2 linked regions of the Bernardetia sp. MNP-M8 genome follow. The protein of the gene in region 2 binds, or shares a complex with, the protein of the main gene of each other region. Links are inferred from orthologs where the notes say so. Each region holds a gene or a part of one and is shown on either strand. Other genes may lie near its edges.

The links.
Region 1: the proteins of V9L04_RS09435 (region 2) and accD are in contact, whole or in part, in a solved structure (PDB 8UXZ), measured with the Escherichia coli proteins. The link is inferred for Bernardetia sp. MNP-M8 from one-to-one orthologs.

The regions. Positions count from the first base shown.
Region 1 is NZ_CP147012.1:2,133,340-2,149,009, reverse strand. Bases 514-3,436 are described here. They hold accD (acetyl-CoA carboxylase, carboxyltransferase subunit beta), read right to left. Parts: upstream 2,462-3,436; coding sequence 1,565-2,461; downstream 514-1,564. Other genes in these bases: V9L04_RS08905 (PDZ domain-containing protein), read left to right, coding at 2,663-3,436; rfbB (dTDP-glucose 4,6-dehydratase), read right to left, coding at 514-1,423. In the rest of the region: more of rfbB, read right to left, coding at 1-513; more of V9L04_RS08905, read left to right, coding at 3,437-3,808; V9L04_RS08900 (LON peptidase substrate-binding domain-containing protein), read left to right, coding at 4,081-4,704; V9L04_RS08895 (NADP-dependent malic enzyme), read left to right, coding at 4,911-7,214; V9L04_RS08890 (lipocalin family protein), read right to left, coding at 7,557-7,991; molecular chaperone HtpG, read left to right, coding at 8,227-10,059; V9L04_RS08880 (hypothetical protein), read right to left, coding at 10,285-12,009; V9L04_RS08875 (flavin reductase), read left to right, coding at 12,543-13,175; V9L04_RS08870 (MaoC family dehydratase), read left to right, coding at 13,231-13,665; V9L04_RS08865 (NAD-dependent epimerase/dehydratase family protein), read right to left, coding at 13,716-14,663; V9L04_RS08860 (MbnP family protein), read right to left, coding at 14,889-15,650.
Region 2 is NZ_CP147012.1:2,255,188-2,270,888, forward strand. Bases 12,305-15,258 are described here. They hold V9L04_RS09435 (acetyl-CoA carboxylase carboxyltransferase subunit alpha), read right to left. Parts: upstream 14,289-15,258; coding sequence 13,320-14,288; downstream 12,305-13,319. Other genes in these bases: V9L04_RS09425 (bifunctional acetate--CoA ligase family protein/GNAT family N-acetyltransferase), read left to right, coding at 12,305-12,419; V9L04_RS09430 (hypothetical protein), read right to left, coding at 12,705-13,220; V9L04_RS09440 (GEVED domain-containing protein), read left to right, coding at 15,170-15,258. Also shown: V9L04_RS09365 (multicopper oxidase domain-containing protein), read right to left, coding at 1-409; V9L04_RS09370 (four-helix bundle copper-binding protein), read right to left, coding at 487-807; V9L04_RS09375 (DUF305 domain-containing protein), read right to left, coding at 880-1,344; V9L04_RS09380 (AraC family transcriptional regulator), read right to left, coding at 1,452-2,030; V9L04_RS09385 (hypothetical protein), read right to left, coding at 2,181-2,807; V9L04_RS09390 (TIGR00341 family protein), read left to right, coding at 3,069-4,598; V9L04_RS09395 (hypothetical protein), read right to left, coding at 4,685-5,140; V9L04_RS09400 (sigma-70 family RNA polymerase sigma factor), read left to right, coding at 5,371-5,862; V9L04_RS09405 (hypothetical protein), read left to right, coding at 5,918-6,508; V9L04_RS09410 (C4-type zinc ribbon domain-containing protein), read right to left, coding at 6,576-7,397; V9L04_RS09415 (SDR family oxidoreductase), read right to left, coding at 7,650-8,465; V9L04_RS09420 (MarR family transcriptional regulator), read right to left, coding at 8,510-8,989; more of V9L04_RS09425, read left to right, coding at 9,375-12,304; more of V9L04_RS09440, read left to right, coding at 15,259-15,701. UniProt on the Escherichia coli protein: Component of the acetyl coenzyme A carboxylase (ACC) complex. First, biotin carboxylase catalyzes the carboxylation of biotin on its carrier protein (BCCP) and then the CO(2) group is transferred by the carboxyltransferase to acetyl-CoA to form malonyl-CoA.

The sequences.
Region 1 (15,670 bases), 120 kb from region 2 along the record:
TTCCTTCTTGTGCTTTTGCAATGATGCGTTTTGCTTTATTTTCAGCATCTTTCTCTTTTTCTTGATAGAATTCGAAGTCTTTTCGTGTACGAATGACAGCAGCTTTTACTTCTGCAAGAGCTTCTAAAGATTCATTCAAATTAGCAGTGTCAAAAATTTTATCGTAACTACTAGAGGAAAAAGTAGAATTATAAATCTGCTTTTCCTCCTTTTTAGATTCTATTTTTGGTTCTGAAACAGGTCTAGTTTTTAGTTCTATGACAGGTTCTTCTTTTTGCTCTTGTTTGTTTTCTTGCTTATTTTCTGACTGTTTGTGTTTTTCTTCTGACTTAGGTTCTTGTTTTGCCTCTGTTTCTACTTTTTTTTGTTCATCCTTTTTTTTTGAATCAGTAGAATTTGCCTTAAATTTTTCAGAATTATACAAATCAATATACCAATTGATAGTTTTTGTAAGAGCCGTATCAAAATCAGTATTTGCTTTCCAGTTTAATTCATTTTCCATTTTGGAAGAATCAATGGCATAACGCAAATCATGCCCTGGACGGTCTTTTACGAAGGTCAATAAATCTTCATATTTTCCACTTTCTTTTGGCTTAATTGTATCTAAAAGTGAACAGATTTTTTTGGCTAAATCCAAATTATTCCATTCGTTGTTTGAACCAATATTATACGATTCTCCTTTTTTTCCTTTTTGGAATGCTTTATCAATTCCTTTACAGTGGTCTAAAACATAGAGCCAATCTCTAATATTTTGTCCATTTCCATAAATCGGAATAGGCTCATTTGAAAGAGCTTTTCTAATAATGGTAGGAATAAGTTTTTCGTGATGCTGTTTTTCGCCAAAATTATTAGAACAGTTTGTAATCACAACATCAAATCCATACGTATGAAAATAACTTCTGACAATCAAATCACTTCCTGCTTTTGATGCACTATATGGACTGTTTGGAGCATAAGGTGTCGTTTCTGTAAAAAAGCCTGTTTCTCCTAAAGTTCCATATACTTCATCTGTCGAAACGTGAAGAAAACGAGTATCTTCATAGCCTTCTTTGTATGAAAACGGTGCATTCATCCAATATTTACGAGCTACATCAACAAGCGTAAAAGTTCCATGAACATTCGTTCTGACAAAAGCCTCTGGGTCTGTAATAGAGTTATCGACATGAGATTCGGCAGCAAAATGAATTACTCCTTTTATATCGTGTTTGTCAAAAATATGTTCTACTAATTGCCTATTGACAATATCTCCTTTCACAAACTCATAACGAGGATTGCTTTCTACCTCACTCAAATTATCCAAATTTCCTGCATAAGTCAGTAAATCCAAATTAATGACTTTACAGTCTTTGTGAGTTTCTAAAAAATAAGGAATAAAATTAGAACCAATAAAACCAGCTCCACCAGTTACCAAAATTGCTTTCATAGAATGTATATTTTGAATTTTTGATTATTTATCAAAAACGAATTTTTCAAAAATGATTTGTGAAAGCTAAGATAAGGAAGTTTTTGTAAATTATTTACAGAAAGAGTATCTAGTTTGTTCAAAGTAAAGCCAATTTATCAATTATTTCTTAGCCTTTTTTGTTGTTTTTTGAGTTGAATTTAGATTTTTTTGTTTTGTATTTATCCAAACCATTTTCAAAAGAGAAGTCAGTTTTGCTTTTAACTCTCTTCTATCAACAATGAAATCTAGAAAACCGTGTTCTTTCACAAATTCGGCTGTTTGGAAGCCTTTTGGAAGGTCTTTTCCGATAGTTTCACGAATTACTCTAGGTCCTGCAAAACCAATAAGTGCATTTGGTTCAGCAATATTAAAGTCTCCTAACATCGCAAAACTTGCCGTTACGCCTCCTGTGGTTGGGTTTGTCAAAAGGGAAATATAAGGAATTTTGGCTTCTGAAAGTAGAGCTAACTTAGCTGAAGTTTTTGCCATTTGCATAAGTGAAAAACCTGCTTCCATCATACGTGCGCCACCTGATTGCGAAATAACCATCAAAGGAATGTTATTTTCAAGACAATAGTCAGCAGCACGAGAAATTTTTTCTCCCACAACTGCACCCATCGAACCACCAATGTATTTAAAATTCATGGCAGTGACCATAAAGTCTATTCCATTCATTTTTCCGTAAGCACTTTGAGCAGCTTCATTGACACCAGATTTTGCATTGGCTTCATTTATACGCTGTTCATACGTTTTTGTATCCTTAAAATTTAAAGGATTAAGAGGAGTAAGATTTGCATTTATCTCTGTGTACTTTCCTTCATCAAACAAAATCTCAAAATATTGTTGTGGTGTGATGGTAAGGTGATGATTATCATCTGGACATACCCAATTATTGTCTCTCAATTCTTTTTTGAGAATAATTGTACCACTTGGAGTTTTGAACCACATATTTGGAGAATCACGCTTTTCATTTGTAGGCGTGGTAATATTTTTATCTTTTCGATGAAACCAAGACATAATAGGGAGTATTTTTTTAGTTGAAGATTACAAGGAATCGAAGGGCAAAGTTAAGCAATTCTATTTCAAAAATGAATCCTTCCAAAATATATATTAAATTTACTTTTGCTTTTGGTCTCCTTTTTACTTTTGTCCTAGTTATTGATAGGTAGTTTAATAAATAATAAGAATAGTTTTAATCAAAAATTTTACTTTATAGATATGCGTTTTCAAATTTACTTTCTGTTTTTTATAGTCTTTTCTCTATTTTCTTTTTCTTGCTTAGCTCAGACCAACGTTAGTACCTCTCAAATCCAAACGCTAAATAGAAGTCCTTTTATAGGAGCAGAACTTGGTACACTTACAAATCCTGTTCGTGTGGCATACAAAATGAAAGCAGAAAAAGGAATTATTATTTATAAAGTTTTTCCTAATTCGGCAGCAGATAAAGCAGGACTAATAGAAAAAGATGTAATTGTTGCTGTTGATTCTACGCATCTAAATAGTCTAAAAGAGCTTCAAGATTTTGTAAAAACCAAAAATGGAAATGACACTCTCAATCTTTTTTTTGTTAGAAATGATACCATTCGTAACACATATTTAGTTTTGCATTTTTTGCCTAGAGAGAGTAATTTTTATTTCGAAACGATGTATGACCAACTAGAAGTCAATGACTCAAGTCAAAATAATAATCCAACAAGCCTTCGAACCATTTTTACTTTTCCTAGAAAAACAGAAAACGAAACTAATCAAGAAATTACTCAATTTCCATTAGTAATTATATTAAATTCGGCTTCCAATGAATCAGTTGAACGAGAGTTATACACAAAGAATAAAAACTCAAAAAGTGAATATCAATTTTATGATTGGATAGAAAATCTCACAAAAAATGGATTTGCTACTCTGAGAATAGAAAAAAAAGGAGTAGGAGATAGCAATGGAAAGCTAAATGAATGGACATTTGAAGACGAACAAAAGAGTATTGATGCAGCTTTTGAGAAAATAAAAAAACAAGGTTCTATTAATCAACAAAAAATTTATTTAATTGCTTTAGGTTCTTCTTCTTTTGTAGCTTTGGAAAATTTCATTCAAAATAAATCAGATTCAGTAACAAATTTAAAAGCTAATTTTCAAAAGGTCTTTATAGAAAAATTACCTGCACAGTTGCAGAAAACCAAAAATCAGAATACAGATAGCTTATTGTTATACTTTCCACAACTTGCTTTTTTTGATACAACTTATCCTCAGAAAGCCATTCTGAATTTGAATGAGTATAATTTAATAATGGATAATGAAAAAATATTTTGGATAGAATCTCAAGATGATATTCTGAGAGTAATCTCAAGGCTAAAAAAAGAAATGCAATAGACACAAAAAAACTAAACTATACAACAAAACAAAAGAAAAAGACAACTTTTATTTAAGTTATTAACTTAGGTAAACAAAAAAACTATTGATTGAGAATTTACTTTTTTTCTAAACAAAAAACCGTAAAAACAGCTTAGTTAATAATGATTATTTTTTTGAATTGGTGCATATATATATGAACCTCATTGTTGATTTAATAAAAATGATTGAACAAAAATTACGTATCAATACTAATGCAGTAAAAGTTTTATATTCACTAGATAGAAAAAATAATGTTACCTCTTTTTCCTCTTAATTTAATTGTATTTCCAAACGAACCTCTTAATTTGCATGTCTTCGAACCTCGTTACAGACAGCTCGTTTTGGATTGTATAGAAAATAAACAAACCTTTGGAATTCCTCCCTTTTTGAATGAAAAACTACAAGATTATGGAGCAGAAGTCGAATTGATAGAAATTGCACGCCGACATCCAGATGGAAGAATGGACATCAAAACAAAATGTGTAGGTGCTTTTAAAGTTGTTTCGTATTCTAATCCTGCTCCCAATAAACTCTATGCAGCAGGGGAAATTGAACGAATTGTTCATACAGACAATTCTACTTTTTTAGATAAAGAAAAAGTTATAAATCAGATTACAGAACTTTGGCAACTTGTAAAAGCAAATACAGATTTGCCAACAGAAACAGATTTTCTATCTTTCAAAATAGCTCACAAAATCGGACTTTCTTTAGAACAAGAATATGATTTGTTAGCTATGAGTGATGAAACAGAACGTTTAGAACTCATTACGACACATTTAGACCATATCATTCCAATAATCAGAGAGGTAGAAAGGACAAAAGAAAGAATCAAAATGAATGGACACTTTAAAAACTTTGATGAACTGAATTTTTAGCTTAACTATAAAGTTTTTTAATAAAAAATGAAAGTTTCATTTTCTCAAAATCCTAAATTACATTTTTGTCATTTAGGATTTTTTTTATGAAAAATACTAGGCTTCTATTCTAATTTCTAATCCATTTTTAGTACATTGATATAAATTGATTAACTTTCAGCCATAAAACCAAAATTGATAAACATTCACACACAAATACATTTTTTATGAGTAAAATAAGAAGAGAAGAAGCTCTGCGATACCATTCGGAAGGCAAACCTGGAAAAATAGAAGTCATTCCGACAACTGCTACCAAGACACAACGAGATTTGGCTTTAGCCTATTCTCCAGGGGTTGCAGAACCGTGTAAAGAAATTGCAGAAGACGTTGAAAATGTCTATAAATATACAGCAAAAGGAAATTTAGTAGCCGTTATTTCAGATGGAACAGCCGTTTTAGGATTAGGAAATTTAGGTCCTGAAGCTTCCAAACCTGTAATGGAAGGAAAAGGCGTTTTATTCAAAATATTTGCAGGAATAGATGTTTTTGATTTAGAATTGAATACAAAAACGGTAGAAGAATTTATTGCTGTCGTGAAAGCATTAGAGCCTACTTTTGGAGGAATAAACTTGGAAGACATAAAAGCTCCTGAATGTTTTGAAATTGAACAGCGTTTGAAGGAAGAACTTAACATTCCGATTATGCACGATGACCAACATGGAACAGCAATTATTACAGGAGCTGCCCTGTTAAACTCGTTGGAACTTGTCGAAAAAGATATTGATAAAGTAAAAATTGTAGTTTCGGGTGCAGGTGCTTCGGCTACTTCGTGTATGAATATTTTTGTTGATTTGGGTGTAACTCGTGAAAATATCATTGTTTGTGATAGCAAAGGGGTTATTCGTAAAGACAGAGAAAATCTAACTAAAAGTAAAGAAATATTTGCAACAGATACTGATGCACATACATTAGAAGATGCTTTGAAAGGTGCTGATGTTTTTATGGGACTTTCGATGGCAAATGTAATGAGTCCAGAAATGCTCTTATCAATGGCTGAAAATGCAATTGTTTTTGCGCTTGCCAATCCAGATCCAGAGATTAATTATGAGCTTGCCATGAAAACTCGTCAAGATATTATTATGGCAACAGGACGTTCAGACTACAATAATCAAGTAAATAATGTACTTGGTTTTCCATTTATCTTTAGAGGTGCTTTAGATGTTCGTGCTACAGAAATCAACGAACAAATGAAACTTGCAGCCGTAAAAGCTCTTGCTCAATTAGCTAAAGAACCTGTTCCAGATATTGTAAAGATTGCTTATAATCAGCAAACTATTTCTTTTAGCAAAGACTACATCATTCCTAAACCATTAGATCCTCGTCTTCTCACAACAGTTGCGCCTGCTGTAGCTCGTGCAGCTATGGAAAGTGGAGTGGCTAAAAATCCGATTACTGATTGGGAAAGGTACGAAGCCGAACTAATAGAAAGAATGGGAAGAGATCAAAGTATCATTCGTCGTTTGGTAAGCATGGCAAAACAAGACCCTCAACGTGTTGTTTTTGCAGAAGCTGATAATGCCAAAATTTTAATGGCTGCCCAGATTGTTAAAGATGATGGCATTGCAGAACCTATTCTTTTGGGTGATAAGCGAAGAATACAAAAATTGATACAAGAAAATAATTTAGAGTTAGATGATGTTACTATCATTGACCCAAGAAGTGATGAATCCAATGAGCTTATAGAAACGTATGCAAATACATTCTTTGAGAAACGTAAACGTAGAGGTTTCAATAATTATGAAGCTCAAAAAGCAATGCGTGAACGCAATTATTTTGGAGCAATGATGTTAGAAGAAGGTGATGCAGATGCACTTATTTCAGGACTTTCTAGGAAATATTCAGATACTATCCGTCCAGCTTTGGAGGTTGTAGGAACATATAAAAGTCATAGAAAAGTAGCAGGAATTTATTTGATGATTACTCGTAAAGGACCAATTTTCTTTGCTGATACAACCATGATTCCAAATCCAACAGCAGAAGATTTGGTAGGAATTGCAGCCATGACAGCCAACACGGTAAAAGAATTTGGATTAGAACCACGAGTAGCATTTTTGTCGTATTCTAACTTTGGTTCGTCTGATGATGAAGAGCCAAGAAAAGTAAGAAAGGCTGTGGATATGATGAAAGAACAATATCCTCATATTATTGCTGACGGAGAAATTCAGGCAAATATTGCTTTCAATAATGATATTTTGAAAGAAAACTATCCATTCTCTGACCTTGCTAAAGGAGAACCTAATATTTTGATTTTCCCAAATCTTGCCTCTGCAAATATTGCTTATAAACTGATTCAAGAAATTAGTGGTGCAGAAGCTATTGGACCTATTCTGACAGGAATGAAAAAATCAGTTCATATTTTACAGCTTGGAAGTTCAGTTCGTGAAATTGTAAATATGGTTACGATTGCTGTCGTAGATGCACAACTTAAACGCAAATATGCTATGCAAGATGCGAAAGAGAAGTTTATGTAACTGATTTATATTTTAGTGAAACATCAATAACAGTAATAAAAAATGCCTACTTCTAAACAGAAATAGGCATTTTTTTGTATGTTAACTTTTGATTATGCAACCTTTTTAATTGATATGAGGCTCTTTAAATAAAAATTATTTCTTGATCAATCCTTATATACATCAGCCTTTAGTAAAACCTGTTGGAAGGGTAAGCACACAAGAGTTTCAAGCATTTTTGAAAAATGGAATTAAAGAATTTCAGAAACAGCGTTTGAATAATGGATTGTACAAAAATAGAATTTTGAGAAAAAATAAAAAGTGTATTCAGTTTTTAAGAATTGAATACACTTTTTTTATTATCTATCTTCTAAACTGTAATGAATAAAGCTGTCCTTGAATATCTTTTTCATTTTCTACTTCATAAGACAATAAAGACATTCCTCTTTCATAAATGTGAAAAATAGAAAGTACAATTTGTTTGTTTGTGTTTTTATTCAAATAAATGCTATCTCTTGTTTCATTAATACTCCAAACTCCTTTCTCTTTTTTGAAATATTTTGGTGCATTTGTAGTGTAAGTTTGGTCTTTTCTGAACTCTATGTATTTGTCATCATAAAAAATATGAGAGTCTGTTCCATCTTTTGAATTTGTCCCTACTACTTGATGTAGCTTCCAATTTTTTATTAATAACTCTTCTAAAGTCAGTTCTTTTTTCTCAACTTTAGAGGGAGAAGAACAAGCAAAAAATAAGATATTAAAAGCTAGAAAGAAAAGTAACTTAATAATGTGATGCATAATAAATAGGTTTTGAGGAAACTCTAATGTACTAATAATATCATTTATTGATTAAAAAACTGACAAAATTTCCGATTTTATCTATTTAGAAACTCAAAAATTCGATTGGAATAAAACTAGCTAACTTCTTAGTATATAAAATAATACTAGCGCAAGATTCTATCTTGTGCTTTCTATTTGGTAAGCATGTGCTTGCAAAACAATAAGAGAACAAACAATAAAATTTAATAGAATTATGAGCGTAGAACAAGGTAATTTATCAGTAAATACGGAAAATATTTTCCCAATCATTAAGAAGTTTCTCTATTCTGACCACGAAATATTTTTAAGAGAACTCGTAGCCAATGCTGTAGATGCTACTCAAAAGCTAAAACACTTGTCTTCTTCTGCTGATTTTGATAAAGAAGCAACTAGCCCAGTAGGCGACTTGAAAGTTAAAGTTTCTTTTGATAAAGAAGCCAAAACGATTACAGTAAGTGATAACGGAATCGGTATGACAGCCGAAGATATCAAAAAATATATCAATCAGATTGCTTTTTCAGGTGCAGCAGAGTTTGTAGAAAAATATAAAGATGCTCCAAACAATAAGCAAATAATCGGACATTTTGGCTTAGGTTTTTATTCTGCTTTTATGGTTTCTACAAAAGTAGAAATTATTTCTCGTGCTTTTTCAGCTAAAGAAGACGAAGCAGCGCATTGGGAATGTGAAGGTTCAACTTCATTTGAGTTAGAACAAACTACTAAAGCAGAACGAGGAACAGATATTATTCTTCACATTGCAGAAGATTCTGAAGAGTTTTTAGATAACTTCCGTTTGAAAGGAATTTTGGATAAATATGCTAAGTTCTTACCAATTCCAATCGAATTTGAAGGTGAGCAAATCAATGATACAAATCCACTTTGGACAAAATCTCCTTCTGAGCTTAAAGACGAAGATTATTTAGCTTTCTATAAAAAATTGTATCCAATGGGTGAAGACCCACTATTTTGGATTCATTTGAATGTAGATTATCCTTTTGAGCTTACAGGAATTTTGTATTTCCCTAAAGTAAAACAAGAACTTACAGCTTCAAAAGATAAGATTCAGCTTTATAGCCGTCAAGTATTTATTACAGATGAAGTAAAAGAAATTGTACCTGAATTTTTGACACTTTTACATGGTGTAATTGATTCTCCAGATATTCCTTTGAACGTTTCTAGAAGCTATTTACAAGCAGATGGAAATGTAAAACGTATTAGTAGTTACATCACTAAAAAAGTAGCTGACAAACTACAAGAACTTTTCAAAAATGACCGTGAAGGCTACGCAAACAAGTGGGACGATATAGGTCTTTTCGTAAAATTTGGAATGATAACAGATGAAAAATTCTTAGAAAAAGCTGAGAAATTTGCATTAGTAAAAAATGTAGATGGAAAAACATTTACATTTGACGAATACAACGAAAAAATTGCAACCAATCAAACCGACAAAGACGGTAAAAAAGTTTGGTTATACGCTGCTGATGTACAAAAACAACATACATTTATTTCTTCTGCTCAAAAGCGTGGTTATGATGTTTTGGTAATGGATTCGATTATCGATTCGCATTTGATTCAGCGTTTAGAAGGCAAATTAGAAAATATTTCTATTCGTAGAATTGATTCTGATACAGCAGACAAAATTATTGCAAAAGACGAAGTTTTAGAAGCTGTTTTATCAGAAGCAGACCAAACAAAAGTAAAAGAGATTTTTGAGAAAATCGTTACTGAAAATCATACTGTTCAAGTACAAGCAATGCCAACAGATGAAATGCCTGTAACACTTACACTTTCAGAGTTTATGCGCCGTATGAAAGAAATGGCGATGTCTGGAGGAGGAGGAATGTATGGAATGAATCTGCCAGACCAGTACAATGTTATTGTAAATGCAAATCATTCGTTAGTACAAAAAATCTTAGATACAAAAGACGAAGAAGCACAAAAACAAATTGCTCAACAAGCGTATGATTTATCTCTTCTTTCTCAAAATTTGTTAGAAGGAAAAGCTCTTTCTAATTTTGTGGAACGTAGTTTGAATTTTATGAAATAAATATAGAATTCCTATTTCAAATATCGACATTTAACATAGTAGTTTATCAAAAAAGCCTTTTCAATTAATTTTGAAAAGGCTTTTTTCATTAAAGGTTATCACGGTTATTTTTGTATAACAGTCTTCCAGACTGTTGAATTTGATAAAATACTGTTTTTGATGTTCAGACTGGAAGTCTGAACTACCTTAATACAAACCGTGATAAGGTTTATTTTTTAAGAAAATTTACTTCTTCTTCGTGTTATTATAACGACGACGAGGATTTACATTTTTTAAATCCAAATCTATTGGAGGACGAACATTTGTACGTGGTCTTCGTCTAGAAACTTTTTCCTCTTTTGTATCATCTTTCAAACGAGCCAAACGAGAACTTTCTTTTTGTTGTTCTTTCTGCTTTTCCTCTTTTGGAACAACAGATGCTTTGCTACTCTCTTGTAGATTTTGATGTAATTTTTCGATTACATTATCTTTTTTAGGCTGCTCTTGATTCTGATTTTGCTTATTATCTTTGGTATCAGCTTTATCAGTTTCTTTATTTTGAGCTTGATTTGGGTTTTGAGCTTTTTCTTGACCTTGTTGAGCTACTTCCTTTGGCTTTTGAGCATTCTGCCTCTTAGGTTGTTGTTTTTTGGTTTGTTCACCTTGTTGTTTATTCTTTTGCTCCGTTTTTTGTTGGATTTTTTGCTCAACCTTCTGTTCAGCTTTTCCATCATTTTTCACTTCATTTTGAGATGTCGTTGGCTCTGCTTCTACTGTATTGCGAATAGGTCTTTTGTTACTTCTTGTTTTTCTAGTCGACCTTCTTTGCTTATATCTACGATTTTTCTTGGCAGTATTATTCTCTTCAGTAGTTTCATTAGCTTCAACTTTCGAACTTTGTTTTGCTTCTGCTACATTCTGATTTTTATCAGTTTGCTGAGTAGCTATATTTTCTTCTTCTTTTTTATCAGAAGGCGAAGTTTGCTTTTTACGTTGAGAAGCTCTAGCAGGTGGAGCTTGCTTTTTATTGGTAGGCAAACTTTTAGTTTCCTCTTGCTTTGCTTCTTGTTGCTTATTTGTTTTTTCTAATTTTGCGTCTTGTTTTTCATTTGGATTTTCTACAACAGGTTTCTGTCTTTTCTTTGGATTAAAGCTACTTTTACGCTCTACTTTATCCTTAAAATCTTGTTTAGTTTCATTTACAGAATCTGCAAAATCCTCTTTAGCTTTATGTTTCGAACGCACTTTTTTCTTAGCATTTTCCATCGCTAACCTTGCTCTTTCAGAGCGAGCAGCTTTATTTTTCTGCTCTTGTGTCATTTCTTCAGAATTATCATTCTGATTGCTTCTATTTTTTCTATATTTAGAATCAGTAAGACTTTCTCTTTTATCTCTACGCTCTACTCTGTCCATCAAAGTAACAGGAGAAGAAGGTATTTTATGCTGACTTTTTGTTCCTTTAGAACCATGTATCTTAGGGTCATAATCAGCTATTTTTTCCCCTGTAATCTTTATACCACTTGGTTTACTATTTTGGTCATAGTGGTAACGAATGATATATTCATTAAGTGATTGATAGGTTTGGATATTTTCTCTGATATAAAGACCAATAATTCCACGATAGACTTTTCCTTTTTCACAGGTTTTCTGTAAAATTTTGTCATCTATAAGTACAGAACTACAGTTTGTACAGAAGTGATTTTCTGTTGAGATAATAATTTGAGGAAGCGTATTGGTAGCACATACAAAAGTAGCTGCTTTTTTCTCTGTTGCAGCTTCACATCTAGGACAAACAGATGTTTCTTTGATGCGTTGTGTACTATATAAGTTTTGAACGTGTCCTTGGAAAAGATTGAGGTTTGTTTTTTCTGCAAATGATTTTATTTCTTCTTTGCATTCCTCTTCATTTAGTGAAGTCAGATTTTTCGCTGTTCCACCCAAACCAACGAGTTTGCGTAGCCAATTCATCATAATTACGTGTTATTTTTTAATCAGAAAGTATAATTTGACTTTCCTTTGTTGTAATAGTTTTAAAAATGTACTTAGAAAATAATAGAGAAATAAGAATAGAAACATGAAAATAATTGTGGAATAGATTCTATTTACTTTTTAATGAATTCTGATATAAAATTCTTTATTACAATTCTCTTTTTAAAATTTTGTGCTTGAAGTTTTAGTATAAAAAGTTTACTTTTCAATATTCTACTTCCAAAATTTTCTACCTTAGTCTATAATTCTACTAAATATGTATTGATTTAATGTTGTCAAAACCCAGAAATAGTATTTATTTTCTTTTATTTAATTAAATATCAACTCATTACTATTTCAAAATTTTTGCAAAGTTCGTTAAAATTTCGGATTTAACATTCAATTATCATGAAGAATACGAATTTTTTATTGTATTTCAAACATTTTTTTTATAAAATAATTAACTGAGAGCTATTTAGTTTGTTTTTCTTACAAAAAATTATTTTCTAATCTCTTCTATATTTTATCTAAAAATTATGTCTCATCAAAATTCCACTCTCAAACGTATCACAAAAGATGAAATTATTGACATGGAAACTCGTTTTCGTGCCAATTTTATCAATTCTATTTCAGGTTTTAAGAGTGTCGGACTTATCGGAACAATTTCGAAAGATAATCAAACAAATTTAGCTATTTTTAGTCAGGTTTTTCATTTGGGAGCAAATCCAGCTCTTATGGGTTTTATTATTCGTCCTGATGCCTCTCCTCGTCATACCTTAGAAAATATTGAAGAAACAAAATATTTTACCTTCAATCATATTAGTCAAGAGTTTTACAAACAAGCACATCAAACGGCTGCACGTTACCCAAAAGAAACTTCAGAGTTTGAAGCGACAGGGCTAACTCCTCATTTTGAAAGTAATTTTATTGCTCCTTATGTAAAAGAATCGCATTTCAGAATCGGACTAAAACTAGAAGAAAAACACAATTTAGTCATCAACAATACTATTTTTCTGATAGCCAGCGTACAAGAAGTCATTTTGAATGAAGAAATTATTGAAAAAGATGGTTATATTGATATTGAAAAAGCAGGAACAGTTACATCTTCTTGTTTGGATAGCTACCATACTACAAAACGATTAGAAAGACTTCCTTATGCAAAGCCATAATGATTTACATTATTATTCTCAACTAATTTTACACAAACAAAAAAACACCTTATTTATGAACACTGACACAACAACAAGCACAGAAAAACTCAACGAACAAGACGAATATCGCTTAACATTTTCCTATTCTCAAGAGCAAGTCAATCGTTTTGCAGAAGTAACAGGCGATAACAATCCTTTACATCTTGACGAAGAATACGCAGCAACAACTATGTTTAAACGTCCGATTATGCATGGATTTTTGGGAGGAAGTGTTTTTTCTAAAATTTTTGGAACACTATTCCCAGGGGAAGGAACAATTTATATGAATCAGACTATGAATTTTATGCGCCCCATGTTTGTCGATACAGAATATGAAGCTGTCATGACAATCACAGAAATAAATAGAGAAAAAAATCGTGCAAAAGTTCAGACACAGGTTATAGACAAATCTACAGGAAAAGTTACCATTAGTGGAGAAGCAACAGTTATTAATCCGAATAGATTGTAAAATATTCACACCTATAAGGTTTTGAAAACCTTATAGGTGTAAATCTATTTCTACTTTTCTACTGCTAATTTCTTTTTTAGATTGATTAGCATTTCTTTTGTTGTACTTTCCATGTCATATTCATGCTTCCAATTCCAATCTTTACGAGCAACATCATCATTTACAGAATCTGACCACGAATCTGCAATAGATTGTCTTAACTCATCTATTTTATAGCTAATCTCTAAATTTGGAGTATGTTTTTTAATTTCATCATATAGCTCTTTTGGCGTACAATCAAACGCATTTAGATTATAACCCTCATGAGTAGATAAACTTTCTTTAGGAGCATCCATAAGCTCTAATGTAGCACGAACAGCATCAGGCATATACATCATAGGAAGACGAGTAGTTGAGTCCAAGAAACAACTAAATTCATTTCCTTCTACGGCTTTATAAAAAATATCAACAGCATAATCTGTAGTTCCACCACCTGGAGGCGTTTTGTAGCTAATCAAACCAGGATAACGCAACGAACGAACATCTACTCCATATTTATTGAAATAATATTCACACCATTGCTCTCCTGCTCGTTTACTAATTCCATAAATAGTTGAAGGATTCATGGAAGTATATTGAGGTGCAGGCGAAGGTGTAGTAGTTCCAAAAACAGCAATAGAGCTTGGATAATAGACTTTATTTAATTTCTCATGACGAGCAATTTCCAAGACATTCAGAAGACCATTCATATTTATATTCCACGTCTGAATCGGATTTTCTTCTCCTTTTGCTGAAAGAATAGCTGCCAAATGATAAATCTGTGTAATCTTATATTTTTTCACAATCGAAGAAAGTGCATCTATATCCAAAACATTTAGCATTTCAAAAATACCATTTTCTTCTTGTGGACTTCTTATATCTGAATTAATAACCGCATCTTGTCCGTATTTCTCTTGTAGAGCAGCCGAAAGTTCTGTTCCTAGTTGTCCATTTGCACCTATAATAAGTATTTTTTCCATTGTGTATTCGTTTATTTTTATTGGTTAAAGAATAAAAATTATAAAAATAAAAACTTTAAATTATCAATAGATTATTCATAATTTTTAATTCGTAATTTTTAATTGCTATTCAATTATGTTGTATGGTTTATTTTGATACAAATTAGGCTAAAAAAAGTGAATCACAAAACAAAAAGGCTTTCACAATAAATATGAAAGCCTTTTTAAGTTTTTTTGAAAGAAGTATTATTGAATTTCTTTAAGAGTAACAAAACCATTTTCATAATTTTGAGAAAGTAAAGCTGATTTTCCACCTCCCATTATGTTATTGACTTCATTAAAATCAATTTGATTAGGAGAAGAGAAAAAATCATTCAAATCTACTCTCAAAACAATTTTTTTATTTTCTGTACTGAAAATTCCTTTGTCATTGACAGAATCAAAACTCAAACTAACTTTTTTATAATTTGAATTAAGTCCAATATGAAAAACCAACGGAATAGAAGCATTTGAATTAGAAACATCATTCAAATATTTTCCTTCCATAACAACAAACTTATAGCCTGTATTCCAGTCCCATGCCATACTATTGCTAATATCCAAATCACCAGTATTATCCAAAGAAGTATTTTTGATAGAATCTACACCAATAGAAAAATTCATTTTACTAAAGTCTCCTTTTTTTACCAAAATTTCTCTTTCAAAAGTAGTTGCTTCTCTATCTGCTGAAAACAACAAATAAGAATCTTCTACTTTGAAAGTTTCACTTGTAGAAGCTGATTCAAATTCAAAATTACTTAAATAGAATTTGAAATTTTCTAATAAGTATTTTTGATTTAAGTCATTTTGATATTCTTGTAATAACTTCAAAGGTTTATCTTTTACAAAAAACTCTAATTCTAAAGTTATTTTTTCTGTTTCATCATCTTTTTTAGATTCATTTTCAGAACAAGCAGAAAATAAAACTAAGAATAAAAAGAATATTGGATAATAATTTAGTTTTTTCATAGTAGTTTAGATATTAAGTC
Region 2 (15,701 bases):
CGTTTTGAATAATTGGAAATTTGAAAATATGCGTTTCTCCTGCTTTTATAAGTTCGGTTGTCAAGAGTGGAACTCCATCATATTGATTAGGTAAAATTAATCCATGCCAATGAAAAGAAGTTGTTCCTTTTGTATTATTTTTGACATAAATAAGTGCAGTGTCTCCTTCTACAAATTCTAAAGTAGGCGCAGGAATTTGTCCGTTTGTAGTAAGCATTTTAGCTTTTTTTCCTGCAATTTCCATAACAGTATCATTTACATTGAGATGATAAATGACTGTTTTGTTTTGAATTTTACTATCCTTTTTTTTGGTAGAATGATTTGAATGTTGAGAATGTTCGTGCTGTGCTTCTGCATTTTGAGTAAAAAGAAAAGTAAGAAATAAAAAGAGTAGTATTTGATTTTTCATAATTGTTTTTTAGTTTAAAAAATGGTGGAAAAAACCCTAAGGGACTCTGAAGACCCTTAGGGTTTGGGAACTAAAAATTAAGCTGCCATTTTACGACATTCTTCGGCACATTTGCGACACGATTCTGCACATTTTTTACAATGTTCGTGGTTGTGTTGTCCACATTGTTCGGCACACCAATCACAAATTTCTGCACAGATTTTACAATACTCTTTTGCCCACTTGCTATTGTTTATCATTGCTTTAATAGCAACTTGACACGAATCAACACATTCTATGCAACAGCGAGGACAGTCATTCATACTTTCTTTGGTTGCCATTTGATACAAACAACTTTGGCAATCGATAAGACATTGTTGGCAGGCTTCGATACATGATTGAAAATTTGAATTATTCATAATTTTGGGGTTTTGTGAGTTAAAAATTTAGATTAAAAAATCGTAAAGGGGATTTTATTTTTTTAATGAAAATTATTCTACTACTTCAAGCAATTTTTTCATTTCGGCAATTTCTTTTTCTTGTGCCTTTATAATTTCTATTGAAAGCTCTTTTACTTCTGAATTTTTGAAAGTAGCATTTTCACTAACTAAAATAGCTGAAGAATGATGAGGAATCATAGCTTTCATATATTGCTCATTAGAAATAAAGGTTTGAGTTCTCAAAAAAAGCAAAGCTGTTATGAAAATAGAAACACTCAAAAAGACAATTCCAATATTGAGTATTTTGTCTTTGTACATGTCATTCATAAAAAACAGTTTCAAAATTGCCATTGGAGAAACCATCAGCAAAGTCATATACAAACGAGTATTGCTTAAATAAATATGATTTAGCTGAGCTACATTCAGAAACATTACGCCATACATAATCACAAATGAAGCAGTCAGCATCAAAACAAATTTGATATAAGGTTGGTAAGAAGAAGAATGCTTTTGCATAAAAATGAAGTTTAAAAAGTAGAATAATTGGTTTCTACTTTATTAAACGCTACTAAAGCCACTCAGTTTTTCAGAATTTTGACAAAAATTTATACTATTTTGACTTATTATTGTAAAGCATCTATTGTTTTACGTTTCTCTGAAATATTTTTTTGATAATAAGAAGGAGTTTTTCCTGTTACTTGCTTGAATTGTGTAGAAAAATGAGAGGTGTTTTTATAATATAAAAAGCTCGCTATTTCATTTATTCTATACTTTTTGAGAGATAAAAGTTCTTTGGCTTTTTCTATTTTTTGTAACACAATATATTTTTCTATAGTCATATTTTCAGAGGTAGAAAAAAGACGACTCAAATACGAATATTCGTGATACAGTTTTTGAGAAAGATATTCAGAGAAATTGATATTTAATGGTTTTTCTGAATAATGAATTTGATTGATAATAGCTGTTTTGATAGAGTTGATAAGGCTTTTTTTATCTGACTCTATCAATCGTAATCCTATTTTTTGTAATTCTTGCTTTAATTTTTCTTGTTTTTCTGCTGAAATTTCTGTGTTTTCAATAAGGTAAATTTTACCTAACTCTACCTTTTCAAAATCAATATTTAGCTCTTGACATAGATTTTCTACTGCCAGTACACAACGTGGGCAAACCATATTTTCTATATCTAAGACAAATTTGTTCATTCTTTTTCTAAAAAAAAGTAATCTATAGGAAAGAAGTAAAAGAGAGCTTTTTGTGTGAAAAATATCTTCATTCAGACTAAGAAATCTGAACTACTTATAATCTACAACTTAAATTAGATATACACTCTCAGTACTATAAATGTTTTTATTCTAAAAACTAAGCGCAGAAAGAGCAAGTATAAGAAAACCAATAGCAAGAAGCGATAAAAAAGCCAAAATACCTCCAATTAATGCTAAAGTAATGGTGTGTGATTTATGATAAAGTGTTGTATCATTACTTGCCACAACTGAAATACCAATAATACTTGCAATAAGAGAAACAACTAATAACCCTATTGCAAAAGGGACTAAAAAACTAAAAATAGCATACATAGTTGCAAAGAAAAAAGCTGCTACAAAAATACCTAAAGCAAGTAAAGTGGCAAAAAAAGACAAATAAGCAGCCCAATGTATTTTTGGTTTTGTATTTTTGATTCCTACTTTTTTATTTGCTTTATTTATTTTGCGTTGTTCTTTAAGAGCTTTCCAAACTGTTTTTCTCAATTGCTTTTTTTGTGTTTTGGCTATTTTGCGTTGCTGTTTTTTCTTTATTTTTGAGTTTGGCTTATAAGTCTGCTTTTCAGTGTTTACTGTTTTTTCTGTAGCAGAATTATGTTTCTTTACAGTTGATTTAGGTTTTTCAGAATAAGAACTAGAAGAGTATTCAGATAAAAAGTGAGCTTTCGTAGTAGTAGTGAAACTCAAGAATAGAAATAGAAAAACAAAAAAATGGTGCATAATTGAAATAGTTTAAAAAATGAAATAACGAAAAGGCAAAAAATGAATCATCAGAAAATAAAAATAATTGTTTTTTCTGAGATTATTCAAATTTATGTTCTCAAAAAAACAGAAAAAATCTTTATTAGAAAAATAATACTTGTTAGAAGCCTAAAAACCAACTAAATTTCGGTTCTTAATTAGAAAATAGTATTTTAGAATCTCAAAATAGCAAGAACTCATTATAACACAACGATTTATAAATTAGTAAGTTATTTTATTATGAATGAAGAACAAAATTCTACTCCTAAAAGTGATTACGATTCAGAAAGTATAAATCATGGTTATCCTGAATGGCAACATGGTTTTCGTGATTCGTGGAACTTTATTAAAGATTTTTTCTTTCGTCTGACTCACTTGGCTTCTGACACAGATTATGTTGGAACAGTAAAGAGCATTAAATCAGGTGTTGTTTTGGAAGGTTCAAACCTTTGGGTGTTGATTTGTTCGGTCATGATTGCCTCTATTGGTCTTGATTTGGATTCAGCTGCTGTTATTATTGGAGCGATGCTTATCTCTCCCTTGATGTCGCCTATCTTGGGAATTGGTTTGGGTGCTGCAATTAATGATAGAGAAACATTAATAAAATCGGTTCGAAATTTTTTAAGTGCTATTATTCTGACTTTAGTAACAAGTGTTGTTTATTTCAAAATTACTCCTCTAGGACTTCTGACAGACCAAATGCTTTCTCGTACAGAACCTAATTTATTAGATGTTTTGGTTGCCTTTTTTGGTGGTTTGGCGGGTATTATTGCAGGCTCTCGCACAGAAAAAACCAATGCCATACCAGGGGTGGCAATTGCAACTGCTTTAATGCCTCCTTTGTGTACTGCAGGTTTTGGATTAGCAACAGGAAAATGGGATGTTTTTGCAGGAGCATTTTATTTGTTTTTCATTAATGCTGTCTTTATTAGTCTGTCTACCTACATGATTGTGCGTTTTTTGAAGTTTCCGTATGTGGAGGTTTTAAATCCTGTTTTGGCAAGACGAGCAAGACTTACAGCGTATGTTGTTCTGACAATTTTACTTATTCCGAGTGTGATGTTTTTATTCAGAAAACTGACAGAAAACTTCCGTAATCAGCGTATCGCTACTTTTATTACTCAGAATATAAATCCAAATTATGATTTGAATTCGGTACAATGGAAAGTAAAACTAGATTCTACCAATATTTATAGGCTTCGTGTGATTAGTTTTGGAGCAGGAAGTTATATCAATTATGATTCTTTGCTTAGCCTAGAAAAGACATTTAATGATGAAGTAAAAAATTCTTGGAAACTTACAGGTTTTGATGCAGAAGATAGCATTCATATTGAACTTGTTCAGTCAGAAGAACCTGCCGATTCTGAAACTCGTGTCGAACGTACTGTGATGAACAATGCAAAGCGTTATATTGAGATAAAATTTAGAGAAGAAATGGGAACGTATAAACAAAAAGATGAAATCATAACAGGAAAAGACAAAGAAATAGAAGACCTAAAACAAGAGCTTTTATATGCGAGAGGAGATACATTGCCTTTTGAAACTATAAAAAATGAACTCAAAGCTATCTACCCAGAACTAAAAGAAATTGGTGTGGCTAGAGTAAGACAAACTAATTTTGAAAATGATTCTTTGGCATTTATGTTATTGGTAAAATGGGAAGGCGAACCAGCAAGAAATAAATATACACGCAAAAAATATGAAGACCGTTTGAAGAATTTTATTAATGTAAAACTCAAAGACAAGAAAATTGGAATTATTAATTATTGATAAGAGAAGTTGTTTAAGAATGGATTTATAGGTGTGTTTGTTGGTGTCGCTACGCTCAAACACCAACAAAGGCTGATTATTAATTATTAATAATACAATCTTCGCTCAACTATTTTTTGAGTTCTATTTTCTAAAATAGTAATATAAACATAACCAATTGCAAAAAAATGACTAACTCCATAGATATAAAAATAACCCACAACACCCAGTAACCACATCATATTAAAAGTAAGGGCAACTAAATATCCTAAAATACCAATAGCTAAATAGGCTAGAATAGCAAAGGTGTAATTTTTACGAAGTGCATGAGTTTCATCAGAATAGTTTCCCAAAATTAAATGCAAAATATTCATTATTGGATTTGTCAAACCCAAAACTGCTAAAGCTAAAAGAGGAAAAAGAAAAGCAAAACTAAATTCTGATAAAGCAGAGATTTGCGAACCCAAAAAAGTCAGTCCATAGCCACCAAAAAGAATTACTAAAAAAAATAATTGAATAACTAAGTCTATTCGTAATAAAGGTTTTTTGTAAGGAGAGACCATAATTATACTATTTGAGATTAATTTTAAATTGTTTTATAGTTTTACTAAACGAAGAGAAGATATAGAAGTTTCACTTCTTTCAAAAAAAAATGAAAGTTTGTAAAAATAGTTATTTCTTTAACTTTAATTACTAAACTGATTTTATAAATTTGTACTTTAGACGTTCTATTTTGAATGAATTTTATTTTATCTATTCTCATTCTCACCAAAAATAAACCTTCTTACTCATTTTGGAAAAAGATTTTGTAACATTTATTCAGAAACATCAAGGTATCATACATAAAGTATGTCGCATGTATTGTGATTCTGAAGATGATAGGCAAGATTTGTTTCAAGAAGTTTTGTTCCAACTTTGGAAATCCTATCCAAAGTTTAGAGGTGATTCCAAAATTTCTACGTGGATGTATCGTATCGCTCTTAATACAGCAATTGCACGTCTACGTAAAGTCAAACGTAAACCTTCTGAATTTTCTATTTCAGATTCTACACTACAATTTCCTGATACTCCGACAGATACTGAAAAAGAAGAACAACTCAAAAATCTTCAACTCGCTATTCAGAAATTATCAAAAGTAGAAAAAGGAATCATCATGCTTTACCTAGAGGAGAAAAGCTATGATGAAATTGCCGAAATTATAGGTATTACCAAAACAAATGTAGGTGTGAAAATCAATCGAATAAAGAAAAAACTCAAAGAAACATTGGAAAAATTGCCTCAATAGACAAAAAATCACAACTATAAAAAAATCATTTTATAAAAGATAAGTACAATCTAAAATGGATATAGACAACCTAAAATCTACTTGGCAAGCTCTTCAAACACAGCCAGAACCTGTTCTTGAAAATGAGCAAATTAGAAAACTGCTGAGAGGAAAAGCAAATGATAGCATTTCTAAAATCAAACGCAGTATTTTGATAGAAGCAGCATTTGTAGTTGTATTAAGTGTTTTTTTAATGTTTAATCAACAATGGTTTTATTCGCCTTTTGTTATTCCTTATTTGGGCTTTGTAATGGTGCTTTCCCTAATTTGGTACACTTTCAAATATCTCAAAATCAGAAAGATAAATTTACAAGAAAATCTCAAACAAACTCTAAATCAACTCATTTCTACACTAGATTTGTACCTAAAGGTATATTTATATGGCTCATTAGTATTAGGTGTTTTTGCTGCCATGTTGCCCTTGCTTTGGAAAAATGTATCTTTTGAAGATTTTACTTTGACTAGAGTGCTTTTGATTGTGATAATTGCTTTAGTTGCTGTTCCTGCATATTACTTTGTGATAAAATGGTATATCAAAAATTTATACGGAAACTATGTGGAAGAGCTAAAAGAAGAATTAAAGGAACTTGAAGACTTAAAAAACTAAATAAAAAAACTCCTATTCTGTCAAATAAACAAAATAGGAGTTTTTGCTACAAAAAATAATACTAGAATTATTTTTCTTTGCTTGCAGCTTTTTCTTCTGCTTCTTTTTCTTTCTTAGTAACACGTTTACGGCGAGTAGTACGTTTTTTCTCTACTACTTCAACAGCTTCCACATCAGCGAAAACACGTCCACAGTGTTCACAAACTACTAATTTCTTTCTTTCTTTAATATCAACTTGACGTTGTGGAGGAACAATATTAAAACAACCACCACAAGCATTACGCTTTACATTAACAACAGCAAGACCATTGCGAGCATTTTCACGAATACGCTCGTAAGATAAGTATAAGTTATCAGCAACATTTTTTCTACGTTTTTCACGCTCTTTCATTAATTTTGCTTCTTCTTCTTCACTTTCTTTTACGATACCTTCTAGCTCATTTTTCTTGTTCTCTAAATCTTTTTTACGCTCTTCTAAGGTAGCCGTTGTTTCTTCGACTTGCTTTTGTTTGCGTTCTATTTTGTATTGTGTATCTCTAACAGCTTTTTCAGCAAGACGAATATCAAGTTGTTGATTTTCTATTTCACGAGCAATGGCTTGAAATTCACGGTCATTGCGAACGTCCATTTGCTGTTCTTCGTATTTTACGATTAATTTTTTATGATCTTTAATAGAATTATCTTGTGTTGCTTCAAGGTCGTCTAATGATTTCTTTTCAGATTCGAATTTTGCAATTCGTGTCTGATACCCTTCTATTTCGTCCTCCAAATCTTGGACTTCTTCGGGCAAATCGCCTTTTATCTTACGTAATTCATCTAATTTAGAATCAACTTCTTGAAGTTTTACTAGGGCATCTATTCGTTTGGCTACTGGAGTAGGTTGTTCCATAAAATCGGTTTGGGACTCAGGTGATTGTAGAATGAGTTTTGGAATATCTTTCATTCAAATCTAATTTTAGAATCAGAATTGAATGAAAGACAATGATTTGCAAAGGTACGTTTTTTTGTTTAATAAATGAAATTGATAAAGATGCTTTATTTTTCTAAAAATGATATTAAACACAGAGAGATGGCAAAGAATGCAGAAGAATAAAAATATTGTTTATTGTGTTTTATTTTCGCAGATGCTTATTTCCTAACTTTACTTAGGTATTTCGCCTTCTTTTGCAATAGCATTCAAAACTAATTTATCCATAAAAGAAGGAAATAATTTATTCAAAAAAACTGTCATTTTACCTTGTAGGGTCAGTATTAAAATGTTTTTACGTTTTTTAGTAGCTTTCAAAATATGGTTGGCACACTCTTCAGAAGTCATCATTTTACCTTCATCTTTGGGCGAATCACCTTGTGCTCTGCCATCTTGTAAAAGAGCTGTATTTCTGATATTAGAAGAGGTGTAACCAGGGCAGGCAATCAAAACATGTACGTTTTCAGCCTTCATTTCTGTTCTTAATGCTTCCAAAAATCCCTGCATTGCAAATTTAGAAGCTGAGTAACCCGTACGAGCTGGCAAACCTCTAAATCCTGCAATAGATGAAATTCCTACTATTGAACCTTTTGTTTTGATAATATGAGGAATACAGTATTTAGTAGCATAAACAGTTCCCCAAAAGTTAATATCCATTAAGCTTTTCAAAACTGATAAATCTAAATCTTTGAATAAAGCACGCATCGAAATACCTGCATTATTTATCAAAATATCTATTTTTCCAAATTTTTCAACTGTCTTTTCTGCTAATTCTTTATTATCACTTTCCTTACTGACATCTAGCTGAAGAGGCAAAACTTCTATATGCTGATTTTCTAAAAAATCTTGTGCTTCTTTTAGTTTTTTACTATTTCTACCTGTAATAACTATTTTAGCACCTTCTTTTCCAAAGGCTTCTGCACAAGCTCTACCAATTCCAGAAGTTCCTCCTGTAATAATAACAACTTTATTATCGAATGTTTTGCTCATATTTGTATTTAGAATTTTTTGCAAAATTAAGAACTTTATAAATATTATATTCTTCCGTGCAAACGGTCAAGACAGTGCATAAGTTTGGCAAGCAAATCGTCTTTTTCTTCCTCTGTAAAATCATTCAATAATCTCATATTTGCATTTTCTCTCAATGGAGCAACTTTTCCAATAGCATCCTTGCCTTTTCTTGTCAATACCAATACTTTTCGACGTTTGTCTTTTGGGTCTTTGTCTTGTTTGATTAGTCCTTTATCTGCTAAAACTTGTATTAGATTTGTAATATTAGGACGAGAAACATTCAATGCTTCAGCAATGTCAGAAGCCAAAATTCCTCCTTGTTGAAGGCGTTCTTCAGCATAAGGAATATTTTGATCTCCTTGTACATACAAGAGAACCATCCACTGCTGAGTAGTTAAACCAATGATGTTAGTGAGGTTTGAGCCTTTTTTGAGCATTTGCGCAGCTATTTCAATTATAGCAAGCACAATCGATTCATTGTTTGTTTTCTGAATTGTAGTCATTTTTTTGGTAGTAATTTGTTAATAATTAATTTACACGTTTTTTGTACGGCAAACAAAACTTATTTGCAAAAATAGCGTTTCTAACTTTATAAGTAGTAAAAGCAGTCAAAAAATTCAAAAAAATATAACTTTAATTGAATAAAATCTGAGAGTAACTATATTTACCTATAAAAAATGAGCGTAAGGTTTTTTCTATTTGATTTAAAAAAAAAGTCTTAATATGACTAAGGGTCATTTTTTAACAACTTTTTATAAAAAAAAGGAGCAAGTACACAGTGGCAACCAATTAGATTTGGTTTCTTGATAGGAATACAAAACATACACAAAACACTCACAAATAGCAATTTTCATTAATTTTTATCTGTTTACATTACATTTTTTACAGATGCCTGTTGTATATTTGAGTAATAAAGATTCGAAAAGGAAAGAAGTTAAATCATCACAATCATCTCAAAATAAAATAAATATTTTTGAGATAAATAATACTAAAAAATCAAATTCTTTTCTACCTTTAAAAAGAAATTATAATTACCTAGCCAATCAATTGGCTATCGGAATCCAAACTGTCATGCAGCATTCTTTTCAACGTATTTTAGAACGAGTTTTGGAAGGTATTCGCTCTTGGGGCGAAGGCGTTTCGGCGCATCATTTTCATCCTTCTTACGATAAAAGTAAAATGGAAGCTCTTTTTCATCCCAAAACTATTGCAGTTATTGGAGCAAGTAAAAGAGAGAGCTCTTTAGGAAAAAGATTATTCGAAAACTTAACTTTATTAGATTATAAAGGAGAGGTGTTTCCTGTTAATCCAAAGTACGAAGAAATTAATGGTTCTGTTTGTTATAAAAGAATTGAAGATATAGATGAGTTTATAGATTTAGCAATTATCATTACACCTGCCAAAACAGTTGCCGAAATAATCAGAGAGTGTGGACAAGCCAATGTAAAAAATGCACTTGTTCTTTCAGCAGGGTTTAGAGAAACAGGGGAAAAAGGAGAAGAGTTTGAAGCCGAAGTATTATTAGAAGCAAGAAAATCTGGTGTTCGTGTTATTGGTACAAACTCTATCGGTTTTATACGTCCCCATCTCAATTTGTTTGCTACTTTTTCCAATCAAAGACCAAAAGAAGGAAGTATTGGTTTTGTTTCTCAAAGTGGAGCAATGGGAGAAGGTGTTTTAGATTGGGGCAATAGTCAGAATGTAGGCTTTAGTGCTTTTGTTTCGATTGGTGGAATGATTGATATAAGTTGGGGAGATGTAATTCATTATCTAGGGGATGACACAAGAACAAAGGCAATTGTTTTATATATGGAAACAATTAATTATGCTCGTTCTTTTTTATCAGCAGCTAAAGAAGTTTCTTATTCAAAGCCCATTATTGTACTCAAAACAGGTAAAAGACAACAGATAGAAAATGATAGTTCTAGTCAAGCAGTTTCTCCTATTCGTTTTGAAATAGATGAAGACTTAATTTTTAATGCTGCTTTTCGTCGTTCGGGAATGCTTCGTGTTGATACAATGGCAGAAGTATTTTTTATGGTAGAAGTAATTTCTAAACAACCTCGCCCAAAAGGAAAGAATTTAGCCATTCTAACCAATGCAAATGCGCCAGCACAGCTTGCAACAGCCATGCTCACAAAAGGTGGTGGGCAGTTGGGAAAACTTTCAGAAAAAACAATTGAATCACTTTCTGAATTCCTACCTAAAGGCTGGGTGTATGAAAACCCATTAGATTTACATCAGTTTGCTACTCCTGAACTCTATGAAAAAGCTACTGAAGTTTTATTAGAAGATACAGCTATTGATGGACTTTTGGTAATTCTTGCTCCTCAAGCAGTCAGTAAACCTACTGAAACAGCCAAAAACTTATTGCGTTTTGCTTCTCTCAAAAAGAAACCTTTGTTAGTTAGTTGGATGGGAGGAGACACAACAAAAGAAGGACGAAAATTACTTTCGAAAGCAGGAATTCCTAATTTTCAATATCCTGATGCAGCAGCACATATTTTCAATTATTTGTGGAAATATGCCTATAATTTGAAAGGAATTTATCAAACACCTCGTATTTCGGATTCAATGAAAAAAAATCCACCAAATAGAGTGGCAGTAACTCAAATTATAGCAAATGCAAGATTAGAAGGACGTACAATTTTGACAGAATGGGAAGCAAAGTTGATTTTGGCAGCCTATAATTTACCTATTGTTGATACTCGTTTGGCTCTTTCAGAAGATGAAGCATGGCAACAAGCAAAAGCAATAGGAAAGCCTGTTGTTTTGAAAGTTCACTCTCACTCTATTATTAATAAGAGTGAAGTGGGTGGAGTGCGTCTGTATCTTAAAGAGGAACAAGCAGTTAGAAGTGCCTATCAAGAAATTAAGAAAAATATAGAAGAGCGTGTAAGTCCTAATGAATTTTTGGGGGTAACTGTTCAAGAAATGAACACACATGATTCTATTGAAATGCTAATGGGAAGCAAAGTAGATGTACAATTTGGATCTATTATTTTCTTTGGAAATGGTGGAAAATCATTGCAATATTATCAAGATAGAGCTGTTGCTTTGCCTCCTCTCAATGCTACTTTAGCAAGAAGAGCAATAGAACAAACAACAATTTTCAAAAACCTTGTAAAAACAGAAGATTTACATGAACCTACTTTGATACTTTTAGAGCAATCAATGGTTCGTTTTAGCCAGTTAATTATTGAGCAACCTTTTATAAAAGAAATTTATCTTAATCCAATTTCAGTTTCTCGTACAGAGGGCGTTTCGATTCTTGATGCTGTCATGATTTTACAACCTAATGAAGTAAAAGGAGAAGAACTTATTCGTTTGGCAATTCGTCCTTATCCTTCAGAATATGAAGAAAAATGGATTTTACCAAAAAGTAAACAGCAAGTTTTGATTCGTCCTATTCGCCCAGAAGACGAACCTTCAATGGCAGAGTTTCATAAAAAACTCTCTCCTCAAAGTGTTTATTTTAGATTCTTTCATGCTGTTAGTCTTGACCAAAGAACATCTCATGAAAGACTTTCAAGAATTTGTTTTGCTGATTATGACCGACAAATTACACTTATTATAGAAAAAGAGAAAGAAGAGCTACTAAATACAAATACTACTCAAAACGAAATTATAGGAGCAATCCGAATAATAAAGGTGCATGGAACAAAAGAAGCTGAATTTGGAATGACTATCGTCGATGGTTATCAAGGCGAAGGACTAGGTTTTGAGCTTTTGAATAGAGCTGTCGAAGTGTGTCGTAGTGAAGGAATAGAACTATTAACAGCCGATATTTTGTCAGAAAATAGAGCTATGAAAAGAATTTGTGAAAAATTAGGTTTTGTAATGGAATATAATTCTGACGAAGGAACAGTAAAGGCTTCACTCTATATTCAAAATGTTTTTGATAGTGAAGATATAAATGATGAAGAAGAGTAAGTTGAATATTTATTTCTATTTCGGTCTAGAAATATACTACTGTACTCTACTTTTTAAAAATGCTTTTTAGTTGCAGAGCAACGTTATATAATTTATAATATTCAGACAAAAAGAATATCAATATTGTGTTGCGCTGCAACTTTTATAACTTTACACTTTTACTTTTTTCTACAAATATTTCGTTGCTCTGCAACTTGAATGTCAAAGCAAAAAAAAGTAGAGTACAGTAAAAATATACCACTATAGGGAAGTTTAAATGACGTCTTTTTTTTGAAAGATTGAAAGTCAATTCAAAAACTCATTATATGAATTGAATACTTCATCAAAAATATCTTCTAGTATTTTTTTTTGTCTTTGGATACTCAAAATACAGACAGCTGTATGAGCCAACGTAAAAATACCTGCTAAAATGCCGTAGAGAACATTTATTTTATACAAACTAAAATATAAAGTCATGCAAAGACCCAAAACTCCCCAAAACCAAATAAGTATTCTAGTGAATTTGAATGTTTTGTATTTGATTTGAATAAAACAACCCTTCGAAGTTGATTCAATTGTTCCTTCTGCAATACTCAAAAAATTATTGGGTTCTAGAACTGTTCTTGAGAGGCGAAATTTGTTTTTTTCTATTTTACCTGTAAAACGGTAACGCTCATAATCTTTTTTGCGTTTGGGTTTATCTCCATAAGGTTTTGTTAGCTGTTTTAGATAAGTAAGCAAACGGCTTTTTTCAAAGGGCAAGACATACGTTCGTTGGTTAAGATTCCAATTATGAGAATGAAAATTTTGCAACTTTTTCATTTCGTTTGTATTTGGCGTTAGTTTTAATCCTAATTTATTAGAAACTGGATAAAATCATATACTCATTATTGATATATCTTCCTTTTTTAGACTTCTGTTTTAGCTCGCCTTACTGATTTGTGCTTCTTCAAACTCACCCATTTTAGAGAATTTCTCTGTGCGTTGTTGTTTTAATGTCTTGCTATCTAGTTTTGAAAGCTCCTCTATCATTTCTAAAACGGCTTTTTTTACAATGTGCATTGTTTCTTCTTGATGACGATGTGCTCCACCTAAAGGTTCTTCAATTATTCTATCAATCAAACCAAATTTGTGCATATCTAAAGAAGTAAGTCGTAATGCACTTGCAGCTTGTTCTTTGTAATCCCAACTACGCCACAAAATAGACGAACAAGATTCAGGAGAAATAACCGAATACCATGTATTTTCAAGCATACAAACTCTGTCTCCAATCGCAATACCAAGCGCACCACCCGAAGCTCCTTCACCAATAACAATACAAATAACAGGAACATCTAATAAAAACATTTCCTTCAAGTTTCTAGCAATTGCCTCTCCTTGTCCTCGCTCTTCGGCTTCTATACCAGGATAAGCACCTGGAGTATCTATAAGTGTAAGGATGGGCATTCCAAATTTATTTGCAAGTTGCATCAAACGCAATGCTTTACGATATCCTTCTGGGTTTGCCATTCCAAAATTACGATATTGTCTTTGTTTGGTATTTCGTCCCTTTTGTTGTCCAATAATCATTACAGACTGTCCATCAATTTGGGCAATACCTCCAATCATAGCTTTATCATCACCAAAACCTCTATCTCCGTGTAATTCCACAAAGTCATCAGTTAAGTGAGCAATATAATCAAGTGTATAAGGACGGTCTGGATGACGAGAAAGTTGTACACGTTGCCAACGAGTAAGATTTTTGAAAGTTTCTTTTTTTAAATGAACTATACGGTCTTCTAATAATTTTACAGCCTGACTCACATCCATATTATTTTTGGCAGCAAGACTCTTTGTTTCCTGTAGTTTTTCTTCTAATTCAAAAATGGGCTTTTCAAAATCTAACAACATAGCAATAAAAATAAACGGATTGACAATTAATATAACAAAAGACAATAAGTAAAAAAGGATTAGATCAAAATCTGATAAAATCAACTGCAAATATACTAAAAAAAGAATGAGAATAAATTACTGATATTACGTAGTTATGTCAATCGAATCTAAATTTGAGCATTTTTTTTATTTATGAATGAATTTAACATTGATTTTTTGAAAAAGTAAGTAGAAATTCCACAATACTGTTGCTGATGTTAGCGAAGTGACACCAACAACCAAATAATTTTGTACAACAGACCAACAAGTGAAGTAAAAAATAGAACTCATGTTTACCAATAATTGAGCAAGCTCTTAGCAACTATTTTTAGAGTAAGATGTATTTTTATAAAGTTTAGCTGAGAAGCATTGTTTTTTGTGGTTGCAGCTATCTGTATAATGTCATTCAGTGAGTTATAGAAATTGCTTTACGAGATTAACTAAAAAAAGTTGCGTTTTTATTGCAACCTTGTTGCATTTAGAGGTGTTTTTTGAGAGTAACTCTACCAATTTGAGTACGTTTTTTATCTAAAAAGTTTAAAATTTTGATTTTTTTCAAAAAAATGAAATTTATTTTGGTTAAATTTAGATTATTCAATATAAAATATTATTTGGAATGTTGAGCTATATACGTATAATTAAGAATATTATTTGGTTTAAATGGTTGTTTTTGTTTTAAATATTTGGTTTGTTGTGTTTTTGATGTGTTTTGTGTTGTTAAAAAATGATTTGACAGAATTTTGTTTTTCTAAAAAAGCGTCGTATGTTTGCAACACCTTTCAAGAGTAAGGTTTAATTAAGGATTTAACACAATCTAATTAATAAATTCATTTCCCCTTTAACACTTTTATAGATATACAATGACTTTTACAAAAACAATCAAACACACACTTTTTAGCTTTGGACTCGGCATAGGAATGCTTGCAAGTTCAACATCATTTGCTCAAGATTCACATGGTCACAAAGATGGTCGTTCTTGTACTACAGACCACAACTTAGAGCGTTTGCTTTCTATCAACCCAGAAGCAAAACAAAAAATGCGTAACATCGAAACATTTACGCAAAATTATATTCAAAATCAAAAAAATCAGCGTACAGAAGCTACAGTTTATACAATTCCTGTTGTAGTTCACGTAATTTATAATACTTCAGCTCAGAATGTGAGTCAAGCACAAATTCAATCTCAAATTGATGTATTGAATCAAGATTTTAGAAGAACAAATAGTGATTATACACTTACACCTTCTGAATTTGCTGGTTCAGTAGCTGATACAGAAATAGAGTTTGTTTTAGCATCTACTGACCCTAATGGAAATCCTACAACAGGTGTTACACGTACTCAAACTAGCAAAACATCTTTCTCTACAAATGATGCAATGAAATTTACTTCTC